3 regions of the uncultured Paenibacillus sp. genome follow, and region 1 is predicted to be linked to each of the others. Evidence: riboswitches for the same ligand, from Rfam matches in the RefSeq annotation. Region 1 holds a riboswitch; each other region holds the start of a gene.
What was found. Region 1 has a riboswitch for cyclic di-GMP ahead of RWM61_RS05695 (EAL domain-containing protein). Riboswitches for the same ligand answer to the same signal wherever they lie in the genome.
Positions count from the first base shown of each region.

Region 2: linked by a shared signal. The riboswitch ahead of RWM61_RS02005 (hypothetical protein) and the one ahead of RWM61_RS05695 (EAL domain-containing protein) in region 1 are both predicted to bind cyclic di-GMP.
Region 3: linked by a shared signal. The riboswitch ahead of RWM61_RS15380 (PilZ domain-containing protein) and the one ahead of RWM61_RS05695 (EAL domain-containing protein) in region 1 are both predicted to bind cyclic di-GMP.

Region 1 covers NZ_CAUPYC010000010.1:28,387-35,834, reverse strand. The annotation lists gene phnE (phosphonate ABC transporter, permease protein PhnE) at 1-125, opposite strand, end outside; gene phnD (phosphate/phosphite/phosphonate ABC transporter substrate-binding protein) at 132-1,073, opposite strand; cyclic di-GMP riboswitch class I at 1,268-1,354, shown strand; gene RWM61_RS05695 (EAL domain-containing protein) at 1,424-4,351, shown strand; gene RWM61_RS05690 (hypothetical protein) at 4,773-5,063, shown strand; gene RWM61_RS05685 (CLC_0170 family protein) at 5,118-5,339, opposite strand; gene RWM61_RS05680 (Ger(x)C family spore germination protein) at 5,354-6,592, opposite strand; gene RWM61_RS05675 (endospore germination permease) at 6,561-7,448, opposite strand, start outside.
Region 2 covers NZ_CAUPYC010000003.1:100,466-107,913, forward strand. The annotation lists gene RWM61_RS01995 (AAA family ATPase) at 57-2,180, shown strand; gene RWM61_RS02000 (hotdog fold thioesterase) at 2,466-2,855, shown strand; gene RWM61_RS02005 (hypothetical protein) at 2,974-3,198, opposite strand; cyclic di-GMP riboswitch class I at 3,282-3,365, opposite strand; gene RWM61_RS02010 (DUF6953 family protein) at 3,452-3,688, opposite strand; gene RWM61_RS02015 (TIGR02679 domain-containing protein) at 3,777-5,204, opposite strand; gene RWM61_RS02020 (TIGR02680 family protein) at 5,237-7,448, opposite strand, start outside.
Region 3 covers NZ_CAUPYC010000054.1:13,059-20,506, forward strand. The annotation lists gene rluF (23S rRNA pseudouridine(2604) synthase RluF) at 1-26, opposite strand, end outside; gene RWM61_RS15360 (ribose-phosphate diphosphokinase) at 40-990, opposite strand; gene RWM61_RS15365 (PAS domain S-box protein) at 1,084-2,955, opposite strand; gene tadA (tRNA adenosine(34) deaminase TadA) at 3,243-3,704, shown strand; gene RWM61_RS15375 (aspartyl-phosphate phosphatase Spo0E family protein) at 3,699-3,899, opposite strand; cyclic di-GMP riboswitch class I at 4,169-4,262, shown strand; gene RWM61_RS15380 (PilZ domain-containing protein) at 4,345-5,136, shown strand; gene RWM61_RS15385 (hypothetical protein) at 5,193-5,453, opposite strand; tRNA gene RWM61_RS15390 (tRNA-Arg) at 5,506-5,581, opposite strand; tRNA gene RWM61_RS15395 (tRNA-Pro) at 5,768-5,844, shown strand; gene RWM61_RS15400 (hypothetical protein) at 5,976-7,028, opposite strand; gene RWM61_RS15405 (small acid-soluble spore protein P) at 7,172-7,321, opposite strand; gene RWM61_RS15410 (hypothetical protein) at 7,325-7,448, opposite strand, start outside.

The sequences.
Region 1 (7,448 bases):
CAGTTGCCGGCGATAAAGCGGAACGTGTTGCCCAGATCGCGAAAAGCCGAGACCGTCACGCCCACGCCCGATCCCGACCACCAAAGCAGGACAACCACCGCCGCGGCGGCAAAAACTCTTTTCATCACAGGTTACGGCTTGGGCTTCAAACGCCCGTCCTCGATCGCCGCCTGCCGAATGGCCGCGTAATCCTCGTCGCTCGCTTCCGCAAACCCGCTGGCGCCGCCGAACGCGCCGAGAATGTCGGGATCGTCGATGCCCTTCATCGCTTCCCGTATGCTTGCGATATCTTCATCGGAGAAGGTGTTCACGACAGCCCACGGATATTGGAACAGCTCCTCCGATTGCCAGATCTTCTTGATCTTCTTGCCGTCCACCTTGCCCTGCTTCACCAGATTATTGTAATAGGCGCTGTCGATCGCTCCCACATCCTGCTGCCTGTTCTGGATCGCAAGCGCGGTAGCCGTATGGTCGCCCGTATACGTTACGCTTGCAAACTGATGCTCCTGCTGGGACTTGAACACGCCCGCTTTCTTGAGCGCGATGCCCGGGATCAGGCTGCCGGACGTCGAGTTGATGTCCCCAAAGGCGAACCGGACGTCGCCCGCATTCGCCACGACATCCTCGAGCGAGGCGTATGGGGAATCCGACGGAGCGATCAGATAGGAATAGTAGAACGGCTTCCCTTCGATAAGCTGCGTGACGATCGCGTTGACGCCGTACCGCTCATGCGCCTCCACATACGTCAGCGGTCCGAGATAGGCCATTTGCACCTTGCCGGCGCCCATCGCTTCCACGACGCCGTTGTAGTCCGGATACACCTCGGCCGTTACCTTCCTGCCGAGCTTCGCCGCCAATACGTCCGCCAGCTTGTCCGCGCCGGGCTTCATCTCATTGCCGCCCTGCGCGGGAATGACGCCGATCAGGATTTCCTCCTGCCCCTGCGCCGCATTCCCTGCCTGATTGTTCGCCGTACCCGATTCCCGCTTATCCGCGTTGCCGCAAGCCGTTGCGAGCAGGCCAGAGATCAGCAGACATGTTAATACCGAAAACGATTGTCTTTTTCGGAACATTCCGTTCTCTCCTCCCGTCAAAATGAATGATCCCATATAAGATCAGTACAATAATTGAGATTAACACAGTTTCGCCCGAAAAAAAAGAAAGCGCCGTCCGCCGTCCGCCCTGACCGTCCGTTAGGCGCTGCCGTCCCAACCAAAAAAAAGTTTTTGACAAATTACGACATATTCCGTTATGATTGTATGTAACTGAATACCTACGGCAAACTCGTCCGAAAGGCGGGGACGCAAAACCACAGGTCTTCCGCCGATTCGGCGATGACGGCTGGGCTGCACTTGAACAAACACTACCTTTCGGGTTGTGTTTTTTTTATGTGCCTAATCATTTATACATAGGCGGGATCGTAATGTTCAACCAAACCAAAGCGGCATCGGTCGCCTCCGTTTCGCGCTTGCTGCTGCTGCTTGCGCTGGCGGGTATCGGCAATGCGCTGAACGTGTCGCTGTTTTTCGGCGTGGATCTCATATTCGGCAGCATCTTCGTATTGTTGATTTTAAGATGGCACGGATTGAAATGGGGGGTAACGGCCTCCATCCTGGCCGGCGGCGTTACGGTCTTTTTGTGGAATCATCCGTACGGCATGGCGGCCCTTGTTCTGGAGACGGTATTCATCGGTGCTTTTTACCGGCGCAGGATCGGCGACAGCATTATTCTGGCGGCGCTGTATTGGCTCCTTGTCGGCGCGCCTTTGATCTGGCTGGGCTACCGTCTCGCGCTGCATATGAACACGACGGCTACGCTCACGGTCATCCTGAAGGACGCGGTGAACGGCATTTTCAATGCGTGGGCGGCCACCCTGCTGTATACCTTTTTGCCGGCTTCTGCGCGGCCGGCGGCGAACGCCAAAAAACCGACCCGCCATTTCTACGATATTCTGTTTCTCATCTTCACCGGGCTGATCATTTTCCCGCTGCTGGTCGTGACCGTCATGATCGGATGGCAGGAATATTATAAAACCGATCGGGAAATCCAGGCCGCGATCGAACGCCAATCCGAAATCATCCGCAATGAGATCGACGGTTGGCGAACGGCTCACCTGGCGGCTATCGAGCAATTGTCCGTATTGGCTTCCGAGGAGAATCCGAACGACCGGGACGCGCTGCAAAAGCTTACCGCCAATCCGGGGCAGATTTTTCCGGATTTTCGCAGCATTTATATCGCCGACGCCGCGGGAACGACCGTTGCTTTTTACCCGTTCAAGAACGCGGAAGGCCGGTCCAATCTGGGTTTGAATTTCGCCGACCGCCCTTACTTTCAGCGGGCGCAAGCGGGCCTGCGGCCCGTCATATCGGATGTTTTCGTCGGCAGGGTCGGCGTTTCCGAACCGATCGTGAACATTGCGGCTCCGATCGTCAAGGGCGGCCGGTTCCAAGGCATCGCGTCCGGGGCGTTGAATCTCGGCTACATCAAAGACAGAATCGAGAAATTCACCGATAACCGCCGCATGGACATTACGATCGTCGACCGCAACCGGAAGGTCATCGCAAGCACGCGGCGCGGCTTCGACGCCATGCGGATCTACGATTGGAAGCAAGGAGGGGATCCGGTTGCCCTGAAGAACGGTCTGTACCGTTGGTTCCCGGTAGATGAGCAAAACCCGATGACGCGCTGGGAAAAGTCGTCTTACGTCAAGCTCATCGGCTTAACGGGCGCCGGGGAGCGGGATTGGACGATCGTGGTCGAATCCCATGCGGCGCCCTACCGGGACGCCTTGTACGGCTCCTATATTAAAATACTGTCCGTTCTGCTGCTGTTCGGACTGGTGGCGACCGCCGCGGCTATCCTTCTCAGCCGGCTGATCATACGGCCGATTTCCCGTCTGGCGAATGCGACGACGGATTTGCCGGCCAAAATATCGGAAAACAAGCCCTTTGATTGGCCCGAAAGCTTTTTGCACGAAATCGCCGTCCTGACCGCCAACTTCAAGAACATGTCCGAAAAGCTCAAAACGATGTTCGGCGAGATCAGGCACCTTGCCTATTACGACAGCTTGACCGGCTTGCCCAACAGAGTATTGTTCAATCGGGAGTTGAACCTCGTCCTGGAACGGTCGGGCCGGCAGGAGCGGCAGGCGGCCGTCCTTTTTATCGATCTGGACCGGTTTAAAGTCGTGAACGACTCGCTGGGACACGGGCAGGGCGATTCGCTGCTGCAGCAGGCGGCCGTTCGGCTGCAAGGCTGCATCGAGGCGAACGACATTCTCTCCCGCATGGGCGGCGATGAATTCACGGCTGTACTGCCGCGAACGAACCGGGAGCAGACGGCCCTGACCGCGCAAAAAATGCTGGACGCCTTCAGTCTGCCGTTCGATCTGGACGGCCATGAAGTGTTCATTACGCCGAGCATCGGCATCAGCATGTATCCTGTCGACGGCGAGGATCACCAGGAGCTGATCAAGCGCGCCGACCAGGCCATGTACGCCGCCAAAGAGAAGGGCAAAAACATGTACCGCTTCTACATGGCGGAAATGTCCGAGTCGACCGCGAGCAAAATGGTTCTGGAAACGATGCTGCATAAAGCGTTGGAAAACGGCGAATTCGAGCTTCACTACCAGCCGAAGATCAATGCGGGAACATGGGCTTTCAGCGGGCTGGAAACGCTCATTCGCTGGAAGCATCCGCAGCGGGGGTGGATTTCCCCCGGAGAGTTTATACCGGCAGCCGAAGAAACGGGCTTGATCTGTCCGATCGGCGAGTGGGTATTGCGTAAGGCTTGCGCCCAAAACAAAGCCTGGCAGAATGCCGGTCACCCGGCCTTTGCCGTGTCCGTGAACATATCCGTGCGGCAGCTTCGGGAACAAAACCTCGTCGAGCTCGTCCCGCAAATCCTGAAGGAAAGCGGACTGGAACCGCAATTCCTGGAGCTGGAGATTACCGAAAATCTCAGCATGCATAATATGGAGTTTGTATGGAACATTCTCCACAAGCTAAGGAAGCTGGGCATCAAAATCGCGATGGACGACTTCGGCACAGGCTATTCTTCGCTGAGCTATTTAAAGAAGTTTCCGATCGATCACCTGAAAATCGACCAGTCGTTCATCCGGGATATTCAATCCGAGGAGGACCTGCCGATCGTTCGGGCGATTATTTCCATGGCGCACAGCCTAGGCTTGTCCGTCATTGCGGAAGGCGTGGAAACGGAAGTTCAGGCCGAGCTTCTGCGGGAAATGAAATGCGATGAAATCCAGGGCTATCTGGTGAGCAAGCCGCTTCCGTCCGCGCGCATCGAAGAGCTGTTGTACGCGAGGGATTGGCATACGACATCGGCATCATAATGCCGCATCAGCTCTCCGTGTCCCAAGCGGATGAACTCTTTCTCGATGCGGATCAAAATGACTTTGCGGACAATCAGGATCGTTCGGAGCAACTTGCTGATATAACCTGCGATATGTTGTTGATAGTAGTTGATCATGGAATTTATGCGACCTCGGCTGGGAAATTTTATAAAAAACAAAAAAACCTAACCTCCCCTTTCAAGGAAGCTAGGCCATGAATGTGACTTCTTATCCGATGATAGATTCACTCATTTACCTGCGATATAAATATGCCTTTGTAATCCTATCACATCTTTATAGCTAAAAAAAGTAGCGGACGGCCTCTCTTTTCGACAAAAAAACTTAATTTGCGCGCCGCCGTTTGACAACCTTTTCAGCCATTCTCGTATATCGTTGTAGAAAAAAGAATAGGAGAAGAATCATGCAAATCAAAAAGAAGTCAGACATCGAATCGATTGTGGACAGCTTTCCTTCTATTGCGAATTGGGACGAAGAGCGCGGGAAACATTATCTTGTTTTTGAGGACCGCAAGCGCGGCGGGCAGTGGACGCTGATGCGCTACGCGGACGGCCGATTCAGCGCGCACGGGCGCGGCGGAGATTACATAGACGAGGACGAGTCGTTTTTTGATGACCTCGACGCCGTCGCCTCGTTCCTGTGGGAGAACCGCTCCGCCTACAACGCGGCCGCCAAGCAGCTCGTGCAGGTGTAAACCATTGCGCCGGGAGTCGTGCTCGCGCACGGCTCCCTTTGCGTTGCGGCATTATTACCAGCGAAAGAAAAACCATTGCTGGTAGATCCAATTGGCAACAAAAATCATGGCACCCAGCACGATGTTCAGCCATCCTATGAAAAGGGCCGCTTTTTGTTCCTTTTTCATTCCGTCCCTCGCATATCTTTTCGCGTCGAAGCGGACGATCCATCCACCGGTTGCGACGAAAAGGATAATCACAAAGTTGAGATACCCGACATAGCTTCCAAAAACCATCCGGACCGAGCCTCCTACCTGGCTTTCGTGCCGATCCGCCGAATGCTTACCTTTACGCTGACATCGACGGAAACATCTCTATACATGTCCTGCCATTTTTCTTTTGTTTTAATTTCCTTGTTCCAATACCCCGGCTCTTTGGCCCGTACATATTCACCGAAGCCGAAGATATCGGAGCCTTTTTCCTGGGTTTTCTCAATCATATCCCGATATAATTTCAGAAGTCCTTTTTCTGTCCCCTCTTCAATCGGTTTCAGCTTGCCGATGTCAATAACGGAGCTCTCGTTCAGTTTTTCGCGCAAATTTCCCTCCAGAAAAATTTTTACCGCCATTCGCGGACGGCCGTTTTTGATGTCGACATCGATTTTGGACTTGCGATGGGTGGCCGTAAACACGACCATATTCGAATCCCCCGGCATTTCAACAAAATTCTGATATCCCGCGGGATTGACGCCTTTAATGCCCATGTAGGCGACAATTTCAAACGGTTGGGTTTTACCGACCATTTTGTTCCCTTTGAAATAAGCCATACCGCTGATTTCGACATTATCGGATTTCTTAATGTCGACATAAGGCAGAAATCCTTCCTGGCCTTTCTTCGAGGTATTGCTCCAGTACAGTCCGACAAAGTCCAAGGGGAATTTGCCCATTTTGACCGCTTGGTCCAGCGTCGCAATCAGATACAGCGCCGGCACCCGTTCCATCTCCGGAGCAGCTTCCATGAACGCTGCGGCCTTTCCTTTTGAGACCGCCATCCAGGACATCCTTCGCACTTCCGGGTTGCGCCTCAAGTAATCGTTCACATTCTGCAGGCCGCTTTTCGCCATCGCTTCCGAGACCACAATAATGCGCAAATGGCCGAAAAACAAGGGAGCCGAAATTTGCTGCTGAAGATTGCTCACGGCATCGTCCAGCGTATGCCCGACCGCGTGCAGCGTCCATACCGTTCGCTGTTCCGCTCCGCCGCCGCTTCCGCCTCCGCCTTCTCCCGGCCCAAGGGGAATTCGGCCCGGCACCGCGAACTGCGCGGTCAGGCGTATCATGCCTTCTTGCGGAACGGGAATTTTTCCGGGCAGATGGGAAACATTCGCCTCTTCTTTCACCGTCTCCTCTTCTTCCTTATCGATGGAAATGCCAAGAATAACGGCCCGTTCTTCAATCTCAATCCGGTCCCAGCATCCTGCAAGCAAAGGAACCGCCATGAGGAAGAAACAGAGAAGCTTAACCCGATTGCTCCGTTTCGCGATCCCCATGACGATCCCCCCTTTTGTTGCGAATTACGGCAATCATCCACAAAACAAACGGATAGCCTATCGTAATGACGAGACCGTACCGGCCGATAATTTGTATGATTTCGTACATTTGCAATATGTTTTGCGGCAGCATCGCCAAAAGAAAAACGAACGGCAGCAGAAACAGTGCAAAGAGCTTATGGTCGCGCAAGCGAAACAGCTTGCTCATCGAGTGGATGGTCAGAAAATAGCTGGAAAACAGCGTAGTGAACACGGCCGTCACCCAAATAGCCAGAAATGCCGCATCCAAGCGTTCGAGGATATTCGCGGGCAAGGAGGTTGTTTTGGCCAGTTCAAGCGTCGGCCAGAGCAAAAACTTCGTCTCCTCGGAACCGAATACGGAAACCGTTGCCACAACGATCAGAAAGTACAGCCCTCCCGCAATGAATATGCCCCAAAAACTGGCCTTGAGCACCTTCCCCGGGCTGCGCATGGCTGGAATGACGATGGTCAGAATGAAAAAGCCTTGAAAGAGGGCCGCTACGGTCAACACACCCTGCAGCATACCGCCCGGCTCGTTGCCCCAGATCGGCTGGAGGTTAAGGACTTCGGCATTTTTCAGGGAAAGGGCTACGATGAGCAAGGCGGGACCGACGATAACCGGCAAATAAAAATGGTGGATGTAGGCAAATGTCGTCATGCCGCCGCGTGTCGGCACCGCCGCCAACAGCAGCATGACGATGACCGTCACTTCGAGCGGCGTTCTTTTCAAAACCGCGGTAATAACCACTTCGCCGAATTCACGCGCGGCAAGCGCGGTTAATACCGCGAAAAAACTGATGATCAGAATACTGCCGATCCTGGCCGGCCATTTCCC
Region 2 (7,448 bases), on a different contig from region 1:
TGCGTATCGGCGAACAAGGCGGCACCCATATTCCTTGAAGGGCGGTGGATAAACGTATGCGCCGGTTCAGAGGCCGTGTGAAAACCTGGTCGACCAAAGAAGATGCCGTCTACGGGCATTTCGAGCAGTCGAACGGCAAGTCGTTTCCTTTCCGGTCCCCGTCGGTTCCACAGCCGCTGCCTTCGCCGGTTCGAATCTCCGGACAATTCGGGCCGGGCGGCATGTTCGTCGTCTCGGAGTGGGAACTGTCATGCCCGCTCGGTTCCTTTCTGCCGGATGAACTGATTGAAGCTTGTCCCCGGCTGATCCGGTCGATTGACGAAGGTCTCGGGGAAGCCGGCATAAGCCGTATCCATACCGTTCGGGAGCTTTGGGACGACAGGGCGAAGTCCGGAACGTCCGTCCGGCATGTGGCGCAGTACGTAAAAAGGCACTATATTCTGCCCAATCTGGAATGCCGCTTGTCGCCATTTATGCTATCCCAGAGGCAGATCCGGGATATCCTGGCGTTCTGGTCCGTACGCAGTTTGGAGCACCTGAAGCGCAACCCTTACCGGCTCGCGGAGATCCCTTCCATCCCGTTCCGGGTTTGCGAGGTGCTGGGCAGAACTCTGGGCCTGTCGTCCTCTTCGGCGGAACGGATCGAGGGCGCCGTTCAATATGTATACACTCAATATTTGAATGGCGGGGATAGTTATTTACGAATAGGCGAGCTGGAAAACCGCGCCTACCGGTTATTGGGGGGGCAAATTCCGTTGCCCGCCATCCGGCGGCAAATCGAACGCTTTATGGCGTCGGAATCCGACCGGATCGTACGCACGCACGATGGATTGGTGTTTGACCGAAACCTGTTTTTTTCGGAAATTCAGATCGCCCGGCGTCTGGTTGACCTGACCGAGGAACGAGATCCTGCCGGCCTCACGGCGGAGGCCACGGCTGCCATTCTGGAACGACTGACGAAGCAAGGCGTACTGCCGGAGCTGAACGAGGAGCAGCGCAGCGGCCTGATCGCCTTCTGGCGGCATCCGGTGCTGCTTGTGGCCGGGAAAGCGGGCACGGGCAAAACGGCCTGGATTTCCTTTCTGATCGCCATGCTGCAAGCCGTACGGCCGGATATCCGCTTCAAACTCGCCGCCCCGACCGGCAAAGCGGCACGCAGAATCAGCCAGGTGACGGGTTTTCCGGCTCAAACCATCCATGCCCTGCTCGGCAGGGGCATCGGCAAAAACAGCCGGATCCTCTATCACTACAAGCGCAAGCCGCTGCAGACCGATGTGCTTATCGTGGACGAGGCAAGCATGGTGAACGAATATTTATGGCGCGATTTGCTTTGGGCGGTGCGCGACGGAACAAGACTGATCTTTGTGGGCGATCCGAATCAGTTGGAACCGATCGGGCCCGGCAACCCGTTCGCGGATATGCTCCGTTTCGGCTTTCCCGCCGTCCGGCTGAGCCGCAATTACCGCAACGACTCCGCCATCCTGGCGCTGGCGGACGCCGTCTTGTCGGGAGAAGCGGACGAATCGCTGCTGCAGGGCAAAGGCATCGCGTTCATTCCTTGCACAAGTGCCGAACAGGCCTTGCCGCTGCTGCGAAAAGCCTATGCGGACCGCGACGGCGACTGTCCGATCGTTACGATGTATAGGGAGGAATCCGCAGTCGGCGTGGAGAAGCTGAATGCGTGGATGAAGCGGCAGGTCAATCCTTCCCGCGGATCGTGCGGTACCGCGACGTTCGATATCGGAGACCCTGTCATGCAAATCGTCAACACCGGCATTGCGGATAACGGGGACATGGGGCGGATCGAGGCGGTGCATCGGCAGAAGGGTGTGCAAATCGCGTTCGAGAGCGGACTCGAGGCGTTTTATTCCCCGGACGAATTGAGTGATTTCATCGAGCTGGCGTACGCGATTACAACCGCCAAAACCCAAGGCAGCCAATACGAAGGCGTCGTTATTCCTATTCTGGATATCCGGCACGAGCTTTCCCACCGCCATTCGATGTGGTACCGGAATTCGTTGTATACGGCCGTGACCCGCGCCAAAAAAGAGCTGGCCATCATCGGCGACATACAGGAATTCATCGCCGCCGCCGAACGATCCGGACGATCGCGCCGCACCCGGTTGTTAAGACGGCTCGAAGCTTATTTGGGGGAGCGCTTCATCCCCCGGCAGCCCTGAATCAAGGGATGACCTACAATTGAAACTCGAGAACGTGCCGATTGAGCTTGTATAACCCACGAATCCCTGTAAGGGATACCGGGGGCCGGGCATGTCGGGCTTCCCGCCCGCCCCCCCTTGCCGATGCATGCCGTTTGCTCTTTGCCATAAGGTGTATTTTTTCCCATCATCCTTGATATAATCGAAGCAAACATCTCTCAGGGGGTTATCGCATTGGCGGAAGTGATCGTCTCGGAAAAGCTGTTGGCGTTATCCGGATTGGACCGGGACGCCTTTATCAGGCAAATGACGGAGCGCAGGCAAGGCACCGCCATGGAAGCACTGGACATCGAATATGTGGAGCTCGATCCGGACCGCGTCGTCATGACGATGCCGGTCGGACCGAAAACCCGGCAGCCGGCGGGATTGCTGCATGGCGGCGCATCCGTCTTATTGGCTGAAACGGCAGCCTCCATCGCGGCTGCGTTGAACATCGACTTGCGGCAATATGCGGCCGTCGGACTCGAAATTAACGCGAACCACTTGCGCAGCAAGCGGGACGGCCTCGTTACCGCTGTCGCAACCCCGCTGCACAAGGGAAGAACGACGATGGTGTGGGATGTAAAAATTTCCGGCGAAGACGGGAAGCTGGTCTGCGTGTCCCGCTGTACGGTAGCGATCGTCGAGCAGCGTTAACCGGAATCAGCGCTTTGTTTCTCATGCAAGTCCCTACTCTCTATCCAGCAGGCGGCATAATCGAAGCTTTCGCACAAAAGCCGGCCTTAACCGGCCGGCTTCCCTGTCGGGATTATCCTTAATTCAATCTCGATATAATGCCGTCTTTGATAAATTGCTGAATCGTCTTGATCGGGATGTCGGTCTTCTGATAGGCTTCCATCAAGCTGGGTCTGGGATGCGTCTTGATATAATCTTTGACTTTCTCAATATCCAAGCTGTACTTTTCCAAACAATCGCCACAGAACATCGACCTGCTGTTCAGCATGACCTGACCGCAGCTCGTGCAATTGGAAAGCGCCATCCTCTCACCTCTCCCTGTACGGGATCTCACTTCCAAACAAGCAAGAAGCTTATCCATGTTGCGCATAGATAAGCTTCGCCTCTATTTGCAACTGGCTGGCATAGTTGAAACCCTTAGCCCCTCTAGCTTTGCGCCATCATTTTTCAATGATTTTGCCCTGATATGAAGTTGAGCGAACGATCACATACTCCCTTCATTATAGCAATATACGCTCATTTGACAAGCATCGACACGATCGCCGTTAAAATCAAACTCAGGTCCAGCCCCAGAAGAAGCCGTCGCGATCCCACGCGATTTTCCCGCCATGCAGCTTTCGGAACGCCTTTATCACGTCCTTCGACAGCGACTGGTTGCCTCTCTCATTCACGAACACAAAAGCTTCACCGAAATGCGACCGCACATATTCGATCGCATCGCTTTGACGGAGGATGCCTCTGAATCTGATTTCCTCCACCATCCACTCCGCAACCTGCTGCGCTGTCGGTTCCAAGGCGCACCCCTCCTTCATTTTTTGTGTCGATCATTTCGCCTCGCACCATCGTTTTTTCGCTTGCCGGGAACGCAGGTGCCTAACGACCTTAAAAGGACGGGTGCCGCCCTTCCAACGCGTTCAGCCAGTCCGCTCCCAGCATAGAAACGATTTGTTCCTGAAACAATTTATACCCGCTCTTAACCATGTCGTCTGCCAGCCGGGCGTCCCATAATGCCTTGAATTTACCTAAACGCACCCGTTCCTCCCCGGTAAAAGAAAGCCTGCGCCCGTTTCCCTCAACCCCATGCGCATACGTTCCCGCGCCGAAACGCCACTCCGTAAATCGTTCGCGGTAACGGGCTGCCAGCACATTGCCTATTTCCAGGCCTTTAATGTCAAAATCACCGGAGTAAAAGAGCCGCCCCGACCACCGGCCCTGCTCGATGAACCGGTCGATCAACCGCAAGGCGGCGGCGCTCGCCGGCCCGCTTGTACAGAGGAGGAGCGGGCGATGCGCGCCGGAGGAAAGCTCCGTTCCCGCACGCATACCCGCCTCCGCCAAATCCACCAACGTGGAGAAGACAGGCGGATTCTCAACCACATACACATCGGTAAACGGTTCAAACCGCTCGGCTGCCTCTACTTGTCTAAGCGTTAGAACTCCCGGCAGGACCGGGCGCTCCCCGTTCGGATCATAAAAGTGAACGATCGAGGAGATGTCGTCATCCGCGATCCCCGCCGTACGATAAATATCCCTTACGAGCAGACTGTCCAATCCTGCCGTCGCATCGGATACCGCGTTATAGAATGAACCTTCCACCGGCGAGTCTCCAACCTCGTTCCCGTGCACGCTTTCCTTCAGCGCTTGAAAGAACAGCCTTCCCGCGGGCCTGGTCCGGTCGAGCGCATGCGCATCCCCAGACACTTGAGCCGCGAGCACCGGCAGCCGAATCGAACGGAGCTGCAACGAACCGCTCCTCACGCCGGCATCCCCTGTCAGGATAACGTTGAAGGCGCGTGCAGCGTACGTCAGCGGGCGCACCGCAGCGGCAGGCGACTCCCGCATCAATTCCTTCAACGTCCGGTAGCCTCCCGCGGCGCCTTGCATTAACCGCTCCAGCCAATCATTCAGTTGCGAATGAATCCGCTCCCCTTCACCCAGCAGCGTTTCCCGGACTTCGCGGAAAACCGCAGCCCATGCTTCCCGCGCGAGCAGTTCACGATCCGTCTTGGTCAGCAGCGGCTTGCCCGTGAGCACGGCATGCAGCTCGGCAAGCGTGTACGGAAACGATGAGTTCTCCAATTCCCGCTCAAAGAGGTGAAGCGGCACCTTGATCGTCTCCCCGGGTTTCCGGTTCCACCCGAAAAACGTGTTGACCGCATCGCATTCCTCGGCGGTCGCGGCAGCAATCACCGCGTGTCCGCCGACCTTTTCGAGCCCCGCATATCTCCGCCAGACCTCCGCAAGCATGCGGCGAAACCCCGGCTTCAGAAAATAACTCCGCGTCTTCTCGGCGAGCGTCTTCTCCGTCATATCAACGGCCGCCTCCGTATAGCGAATGACCTTTATCGATTAGACCCATCTTCCACATACTCCTTGACCTTTCCGTTCCAGCGATAGCGGAACAGCGTGACGAAATCGACGTCCTTCGGCCGGTAGATTTCATAAATCGCCAGCTTCGGCACCGTATCGAAGCAGCCCCAAAGCACCTGGGACGTCATCATATAATCGAAGCCCATGTCGGTCAACAGCTTGAACATATCGCGCATGTTTTCCTCATCGACACCGGCGAACGCTTCATCGAGCGAGATCAGTCGCGGAGCATCCGGACGGGCGTCGGAATAACGCGACCAGGTGGCGGCAAACAGCGGAATATACATCGCCATCGCCTTCTCCCCTCCGCTCAGCACGTTGAATCGGGCATCCGTCAGCGGCCGGTAGCCGGCTTGCTCGCCTTTGCGGTATTTCAACTCGAAACCGAACCAGTTCCGGTAATCGAGCACCTCGTACAGATGCTTGCGCAGCGACTCCTGCTCCTCTTGCGCACTCTGCTTCGCATAGCCGATTTGGGTCCGGAAATGCTGGATCATCGCATCGATCTCGTCCTCCCGGAGCCGGTGGGAGTCACGCTTCAGCAGCTCCACAAGCTGCGCGGTATCGAGTTGATTCTCGGTCGCGGCAGGCTTCGGCTGCCACTCCAGCTTCAGGCGAAGCCCGCTTGACGTGTTCCGCTCCTCCATCAGCTTGTTCATGTCGCGCACCCACTGCTCGGCGCGGTGAATCCGTTGACGGATCGCTTTGCCGACGCTGCGCAAAATAATTTCCTCATAAAGCTCGCGGTCCTTCTCGCTAAGCAGCGCGCCCTGCTCCTCCTCCAGCCGCTCCAGCTCCTCCACGAGCGCGAGAGGCGGCTGCGGACGCGTATGATCCCGCATCGACAGCACCAGAATCCGGCCCGTCGTTTCCTCGACCACCGTCTGCAAAATGTACTCGGTCAGCAGCATGCGGGCGGCGTTGAACTGCTCAAGCAGCTGATTCTTCACATTCTCCACGTTGCGCCCGGCAAAAAGCGCCTCATACTGCTGGCGCAGCTCTTTGGCAGCCGCCTGCGGCTGCTCGGGCCTATCGCCGGCCTCATCCGGTTTATCGCGCCATTCCGCCACCAAGCCGCGCTTCAGCTCGCTCCGCCACTCGTCCATTGTCCGGTCCAGCCGGATCCGGAGCGCCTCGACTTGCTTGCCCAGCAACGCCAACTGCTCGTCCGCCCTCGAGGCCTTATCTTTGGCGAGGTCAAGCTCATCCTCCACTGCCTTGCGCCTTGCGGTCAATACGCCCTCTTCCGTTCGCAGCTCTTCCAGCTTCCTGGCCACGTCGGCCAGCCCAAGCTCTTCGATAAGACGGCGGAGCGTCTCGACCTGCGCCTTGAACGCACGCCGCCGTTCGTCCAGCTCATCGGCCAGCGTCTCCTCGTCCTCCAGCTCGACGCGCACGCTTGCAAGCTCCGCGTCAATCCGCTCCAGGGACGCTCCGGCCTCGCTGTACTGCCGCCATGCCGAATGCAGCCCGCCGATGGCGCTCTCGTAATCCCGGATGACGATCAGCGCCTCCTGCAGCTCACTCTCCCGCTTCAGCCGCGACCACCCGGCCGTCAGCTCCGCCAGCTCCCGCTGCAGCTCGCGCCATTCTGCCGACTTGGCCTTGAAGCGCTCGAGCGCGCGTTCCTCCTGCTTCATCGCCGCTTCCAGACGATAGCCGGCCTCCTGCAGCAGACGCAAATCATGCTGCAGCCGAGCTCCGTCCGGGAACGCGTTCCGCTCCTCTTGAAGCGTAAGTTCTCGCGCTTGCAGCTCGCCGATTTCCCGCTCAACCGCCGCCGCCTCGGACTCAACCGCCGCAATGGCGTCCGCCAGCCGGGCGATCTCGAGCAGTCTGGTGCGCCTGCGGGTTTCCTTCCCGATATATTCCGCCCGCGCCTTCAGACCGGCCTTTCCCGCAAGCGGCCCGAGCTTGAATTCACCGTTCCCGGCCAATACGCCGTTCCACTCCCCGAACTCAAAGCCGCTGCCCCCTTCATCCCACAGGAACGTCCGCAGCACCGCATCGATCGCCGCAACGGTCAGCCCGCTTTCCTCCGATGGAGATGGAACAAGCACGTCCGCCAGCGTAAACCCGAATTCGATCGGATTCGGCACAATCCACGCCTCTTCCTGCCGATCGTTCAACCCGCCGAATTGCCCGTCCGGCGTAATCCAGGCATCCAGCAAGCCGGCTCGCTCA
Region 3 (7,448 bases), on a different contig from region 1:
TCGCTGATGAATTTGTTAATCCGCACGGTCGATTCTCCTCTAGATCCCGCGCGATTTAAACAAGGTCGCGATGGAACCGCCCTCCACGATCGCCCGGATCGCTTCGGTAATGAGATTGCTCATCGAAATCACGACCAGCTTGTCCGAGTCGCTCGTGTGCTGCAGGATCGAGTCCGTCACTACGATTTCCTTAATATGCGGATGGTCCAATTTGGCAAGCGCGTTGCCGGAAAACAGGCCGTGCGTGGCGACCGCGATACAATCCTTCGCCCCGCTCTCCGCAAGCCGGTTCACCACGCCGAGTATGGTCTTGCCCGTGTCGATCATATCCTCGACGATGATCGGCGTCATGCCCGCCACGTCGCCGATGACGTGCGTCGTCTCGGCCCCTGTGAGACTGTCCTTGTTCGTCACGACAATCGCAAACGTGGCATCCATGTAATTGGCCAGCTTCTCCGCCGTGGATGCCCGCCCTGCGTCCGGCGAAACAATGACGGGATTTTCGATCGCTTTGCCCTTCAAATAATCGGTCAGTTCATCCAGCGCCGTCAGATGGTCAACCGGAAAGTTGAAGAATCCCTGAATCGCCGCGGTATGCAGATCCAGCGTGATGATCCGCGATGCGCCTGCCGCATACAGCAAGTCGGCGACCAGCTTCGCCGAGATGGCCTCGCGGGGAGCCCGTTTTCTTTCCTGGCGGGCGTAGCCGTAATACGGCATAATGATATTAATCGTTTTGGCCGACGCTCTTTTCGCCGCATCGATCATAACCAGAAGCTCCATGAAATGTTCGTTGATCGGGTCGGACAAGGACTGCACGATGAAAATATCGCAGGTTCGGATCGGCTCCTTGTAAGCGACATAGACCTCGCCGTTTTCAAACCGCGAGATTTTCACGTCTCCCAAAGGCATCCCCAGCTTGTCGCATATGCTCGCCGCGAGCGGAATATTCGAAGAGCCGGCAAAAATTTTAACCTTATCCCTAATCATGAGCTTAACCTCCGTGGACACCGCCTGATTGTTTCTGCCATTATAATAAATTTTCCGGAAAATTGCACACGGCGAATCATGCGCTACCCCGCCCTATTCCGCCGATGCCGGCAGCGTAATCGTGACGATTGTCCCCACGCCGACCTTGCTTTGAATGTCCATTGCGCCTTGATGGCTTTGGATAATCCGCTGGCTGACCATAATGCCGAGACCGGTGCCGGTTTCTTTGCCTGTAAAAAACGGATCGCCGAGCTTCGGAATCATGTCCTCGGGAATGCCGACTCCGTGGTCGACGATCGCAACCGAGATCGTGTGCAGCGCCGGCTTCTTGACCAGGATCTCGATCTCGCCGCCGGACGGCATCGCCTCGATCGCATTTTTCAGCACATTGATGAATACCTGCTTCAATTGATTTTCTTCACAGTCAATTTTATATGGCTCCGATTCAAACCGGGTCACGAATATAATGTTGCATAGATGAGCCTGCGAATCCAGCAGGGACATGACGTCTCCAAGGATATTGCGGATATCCTTGGTTTCGAATTTCGTCGCCTGGGGCTTGGCCAGGATGAGAAACTCGCTGACGATCAGATTGATTCGGTCCAGTTCGGACAGCATAAGCTCCGTATGCCCGAGGTTGTGTTTGCCCGTCTGCAGCTGCAGCTGGAGAAAGCCTCTCAGCGTCGTGAGCGGATTGCGGATTTCATGCGCGACCCCCGCCGCCAATTGCCCGACGGTATTCAATTTCTCGGCGCGCCTGAGCAGCTCATCCATTTTATTGCGCGTCGTGATGTCCCGGGTGATGCTGGCATACGCGCGGATCACGCCTTTCTTGTCGCGAATCGGCGAGGTCGTGACGCTTACGTCGATCGAACTGCCGTCCTTGCGCAGCCGAACCGTTTCCCGGGCGGTCAGCATCGTGCCGGAAGCCAGCTCCTTGTAGGCTTGCCGTTCCTCCTCCCGGCACCGTTCCGGCACAAGATCAAGCTTCCGGCCGACCGCCTCTTCCGCATCCCAGCCGAACATCCGCTCAAAGGCCTGGTTCACCTGCATGATTGTACCGTTGGTGGCTTCGACATGTATGGCATCGGTCGTATTGTTAATGATCGACTCCAGATATTCCTTCATCGAACGGTTTTCTTCAAAAGCATTTTTCAGCTTGGTCGTGTAAACGTCCAGGTTTTTGGACATCGCGTTAATCCGGGCCGCCAACTGCCCCAGCTCGTCCTTGCCCCTCGCCTCAAGCGCCGTATCGAACCGCCCGTCCGCCACCTCGTTTACTTTGTCCAGAATCGATTTCACCGGCCGGATCAGGAGCCCCGACAACAGATAGCTTGTGAAAATAACGAAAATGAGCAGCGTTCCGGCCAGCAGAATCGCATTGGCACGCTGTTCATTGATCCTTGCATTCAAATCATCGCGGCTCAGCACAGTCCTAACCACATACGGAGTGTCATCATAAGTGCCGGTGTCGTACCGGAAGCCGATATAACCCAATGTATAGGCGTCACCGCGCAGCGAGATTCGCCGGAATACGCTGTCTCCCTGCGCCGCTTTACCGACGTCTCGGACGTCGTTGTCCCCGTCGCTGAGAGTGTAATCTCCGTATAAAACCGTTAAAAAACCGGCCTTCTTGCCAGTCGGCCTCCCCTCCCGCATGGCGGAACGGCCGCCGGCCGTGAATGACGATGCGTCAATGACGGCGATTTCCACCAACTCCGGGTTAGACCCCACGATTTCGTTTATGACCGACTCCGCTCCGGAGGACCCTGCGCCGTATTCCGTTTTCACCAGGTAATGCTGATTAATGGCCCCCGAGATCTGCTTGGAGAACCTGACCATATCCGCCTCGGATTCCTCCCGCAAGTTGACCCGCATCGAATAATCGTTCAAAATGACAGTAATCGCCAAAAAGATAAACATGATGAGGGAAATCGAAAGCGTCAATTTGCTCTTTACCGACAAACGACGACACATCCTTTTCGATGAAGGTCTTCTTTTCGATCATATCATAATTGGAATCTGATCGTACGCCAATTCACCGTTTATCCTCAAAAATATACCCACAATGTGTACAACTATGTGGAAAACGCCAATGTTATCCACATAGTTGTACACATGCTGTTAACAACGAATATTTGTTCGGGGCATAATTCGATTGGATTCGACAATACCGGTTGTCGAAATCAACGGGATAACACGCGTCATCCCCTATGGAACTTGCCGAATGAAAGGAAGAAGCTTGCGTGACGATGTCCGACGAAGATCAATTTTATATGCGGGAAGCGATCGCCGAAGCCAGAATCGCCGAAGAAATCCGGGAGGTCCCGATCGGAGCGGTCATCGTGCGGCATGGGGAAATTATCGGCCGGGGCCACAATCTGCGGGAGACACTTAACGATCCTACCGCCCACGCGGAAATGATCGCCATAAAAAAAGCCAGCGAACGCCTCAATGCCTGGCGGCTGCTGGACTGTACGTTATATGTAACGCTTGAGCCCTGTCCGATGTGCGCGGGAGCCATCGTACAGGCTCGAATCGGCCGGGTCGTGTACGCCGCCTCCGACAAGAAGGCAGGCTGCGCAGGAACTCTCATGAACTTATTGCAGGAAGAGCGGTTCAACCATATGGCAATCGTTGAAGCCGGCGTTTTGCAAGAGGAATGCGCCTCCATGCTGACCCGGTTCTTTCGGCGGCTGCGCGGAAAGCTATAGGTGGGTCGTCGGCTTGCTTTCGCCGCTCACGCCGGGATCTTCGCGCTGCAGCTGCTGCAGCACGATAATAAGCCGGTCAGCCTCCTCGCTTAGCGCCAGAACGTCCGGATGGGTTAAGCTGCCCCTCGCCTCCGCCAGATCGTGCAGACGCAAACGCAGCGTTTGAAGCTGGTTAAGCAGGTTGCGTTTGTCCATATGCGCTTCAATTGCCCCAATCTTAGGTACCGTAGTCGTACCCCCATTATACACATATTCCCGGACAAATTTTGTAAAAAATTGTCGATGAATGCGTATTACTTTTAGCATTATTTCATTCTGCAACTATTGTATTGGGTATATAGTCCCTTTTCCCTAATTTTATCGAGCCGGTCGGTAAAACCCGCGCCTTTTACTCGCAAAATCGATTGCGAAATCTCTTGGAACTTATTATACTTAGTTACATAGTCATGAATAAATTACCATATAATCGACAATGGCAAACTTGCCGAAAGGCAGGGACGCAAAGCTGAGGGACTAAGGTTCCGTTCCGACAGGAGCTACGATCGCCTGGTTGCCGAAAGCAAACACCTTCCGGGTTAGGTGCAGCCGTCTCCATCGATTGGGACGGCTTTGTTATTCTCCGAATGAAAGGGGCAGCGGGGTGAAACCGAGCAATCCTTTGAAGAAGACGTTAGTATACGGCAGCAAAGAAGGAAGCGACATCTCGGTGATGATAGACTGCAAAGCGGTGGTAGAGAAGAAAAATTTCATCGCCACCGGACTTCTGACCTATGCGGCGGGTGAAATTATAGAGATCGAGTTCCCTCAGTCCGAATTGTTTCAGCTCGGGGAGCAGGTCCGGATCATCGTGTATACCAAAAGCGGCATTTATGTATTCGAATCGTCGATCCTCGCAAAAGCGCAGGACGCGATCATTGTCATTAATCCGCCCGATAACCGAAAGCGGTTCTTGGACAAGCGCGAGCATCCGCGCGTGCCGGTCAGGCAGCCGGGCAAGGTCATCAGCATCATTGACGCCATCCGCAAAACCGAGCAGAAGCTTGAGGATCCCTTGACGCTGCATCTGGATAACATCAGCATGACCGGTGTCGCCTTGTCCACGCAGGTTGCAATGCCGCTGCCCTTCAAAGCCGAATTAATGCTGGAACTCGATCTGGGCTTCACATTCCGTTGCCGGACGGAAATCGTCCACAAGAAGCAAATCGATACCGGCCTTATTTACGGCACCCGGCTGCTGCAGCTGGAACAAGAGCATGAGAGCAAACTGCGCGCTTATATTCTCCGGAGTCAGATTGAAACCTATTACAAGGAGAAATCCGACAAGTTCCGCATACAGGTTGCCGAGCAGCAGAAACTGCGGGCGCAAGAGAACGGGGCGGACGGATCGGGCACCGGCAAAGGAGATGCCCACGGGAGCCGCTCTATATTATGAAGGAATAAGAATAAGCCAATGCCGGAGGAGTTCGATTCCCGGCTTTCTTGCTTCCGTCAAGAAAGCCGCCGCGCTTGGCGTTCCTGTTCCGTCACACGCATAGCATCGTTGCACGCTGCGAGATAAGCCACCAGCCGGTCGCAGCGGTAGGTGAACGCCCGCGGCTTGGGGTCAGACGGATTGTACTCGATATAGCTCGCCAGCTTGCGTGTGGCGAATCCGATCCGGTCGATGGTTTTTTTCATGGCGATCTCTCCGATCATGAGGATTCCCTGAGAGAATTCGACAGGATGCGGACGTTTAGGTCCGTCAGACAAGAAAAAACTCCTGCGTGATCCCGCAGGAGGCCGAATATACCTGTAAAATGAATGGCGGCCCCGAGACGACTCGAACGTCCGACACACGGTTTAGGAAACCGATGCTCTATCCACTGAGCTACGGGGCCGCAGCAATGAATATTATAACACAAACCGTTCGGCGGTCAAAAGACAATTATAGTCCGCCGGATTCGGCGCCTAATCGGAGCCTATTCGTTGGCCATTCGGGCCTGATTCGGGGACGTTTCCTCCTTTACAATTGGGCCGATTTATGCTATTCTCTATATTGCTTGCGTTTGATAAATCCGTTTCATCGAGACGTGGCTCAGCTTGGTAGAGCGCTTGCTTCGGGAGCAAGAGGTCGCAGGTTCAAATCCTGTCGTCTCGACCATACATAACAACGAAATGCGACCTTGGGTCGCATTTTTTTATTGCCGTTGCCCATAACCACCCGAATTTTACACGCAAAAAATAACCCGCAACCGGTCGATCCGAATGCGGGTTATCGTCCTATACGGCGGTTTACAGTCCAGGTCCCGTAAACGTGCCCATCAGCTCTTCCATCGACATGGCATCTTTCGGAATGCCGATCGGGAATTCCACTTTCTCGTTGATGTTGCTGTAAAGGGTCGTGAAGGTCAATCCGGCCTTAGCCGTCTCGCCTTCCTGTGTAAAGTCGAGGTCGGCTTTCGCTACCTGATACACAGGCAGTTCGTCGACAATGGCCGTGGTCAGGCTCAGTTCGTTGACCTTGGCGTTCTTCTTGAACTCGTCAAGACCTTTGCGCAGCTCGCTGCGGTCGCCCTCGGCCAGCTCCTTCTTCGCCTGCTCCAGGTCAGCCTTCTCAAGCTGGAACGTCTTGCGATAATCCTCATTGTTCAACAGCAGGTCGATAATCTCAGGCGCGACTTTATCGACAATCGTCATGACCATCGGTTCGAACGTTTCCTGCGTTACATTGAACTTGACGACTTGATCCGGCTTAACATCCTCCGGCAAACCGGCCACTTCATCCTTCTTCACTTCCGAGAAGTACGTCTTTTCGTCGAACTGCTTGAAGAAAATACCGGCCATGTCTTCTGTCATTTTGCGCTGCTTGTCGATGTCCAGCGTCGGAATCTCCACGCCCTCCTCTGCGGCCAACTCTTTCATGTCGATTTCCATGAATTTGCCTGCAGCGTCGCCGAGCGGGAAGCCTGGAATTTGCGGGATTTTGACCCATATTTTATCCTGCGTCATGACGATCGGGACGTTCAGCGAGAACGCCATGTCGCCCTTCAGGTCCAGCTTGAGCGTCATCTCCATTTGCATCGGATCGGCCTGATAGACGCCGTCAATATTCAGCGTCGCATTTTTGACCATGTCCGCCATGGCCGGATCCATGCCCTCCAGCAGAGCCGGCGGCAATTCCAGCTTATCGATCGAAAGTGCGCTCGTGAAGGTGTACGAGTTCATCTCCATCGATTTCGCAAATGCGGCTTGTATGGCTTCTTTAGGCGCTTTGGCGCTGCTGCAGCCAGCCAAAACAACCGATACGGCAAGGATTAGTAATACGGCTTGCATCAAACGTTTCAAAACCTTTTCCCCTCCCAAGGAATGAATATGAGAACATTTTCTCATTTTAACTCATCCAAGGGCTGCGGGAAAGTAAAATTTATTTAAAGACCGCCAGCTTTTATTTCCATTTCTGTTGCGGTACCGGCAGAAGCCCGATCATATCAACCTTCTCCGTTATTATGCCGCGAATGGTTTTCCTGCTTGACCTGCTTGGAACCGGACATCGGCTCCTGCGGACGGTTATGGTCCTGCCGCCGACGGCCTTGATTAGGGATAGCCTCCGGCACGGGCACGGAATCGGGCTTGCTCATCGCTTACGCCTCCTTGTTCGTCAGACTGGCGGAGCCCCGGTCGTTCGGCTCGTCGTGGTTGAGCGCATCCTGATGCCGCCGGTCGTTGCTGTCCTGCTGCAGCTGTTGGGCTTGATGCGCGTTAACC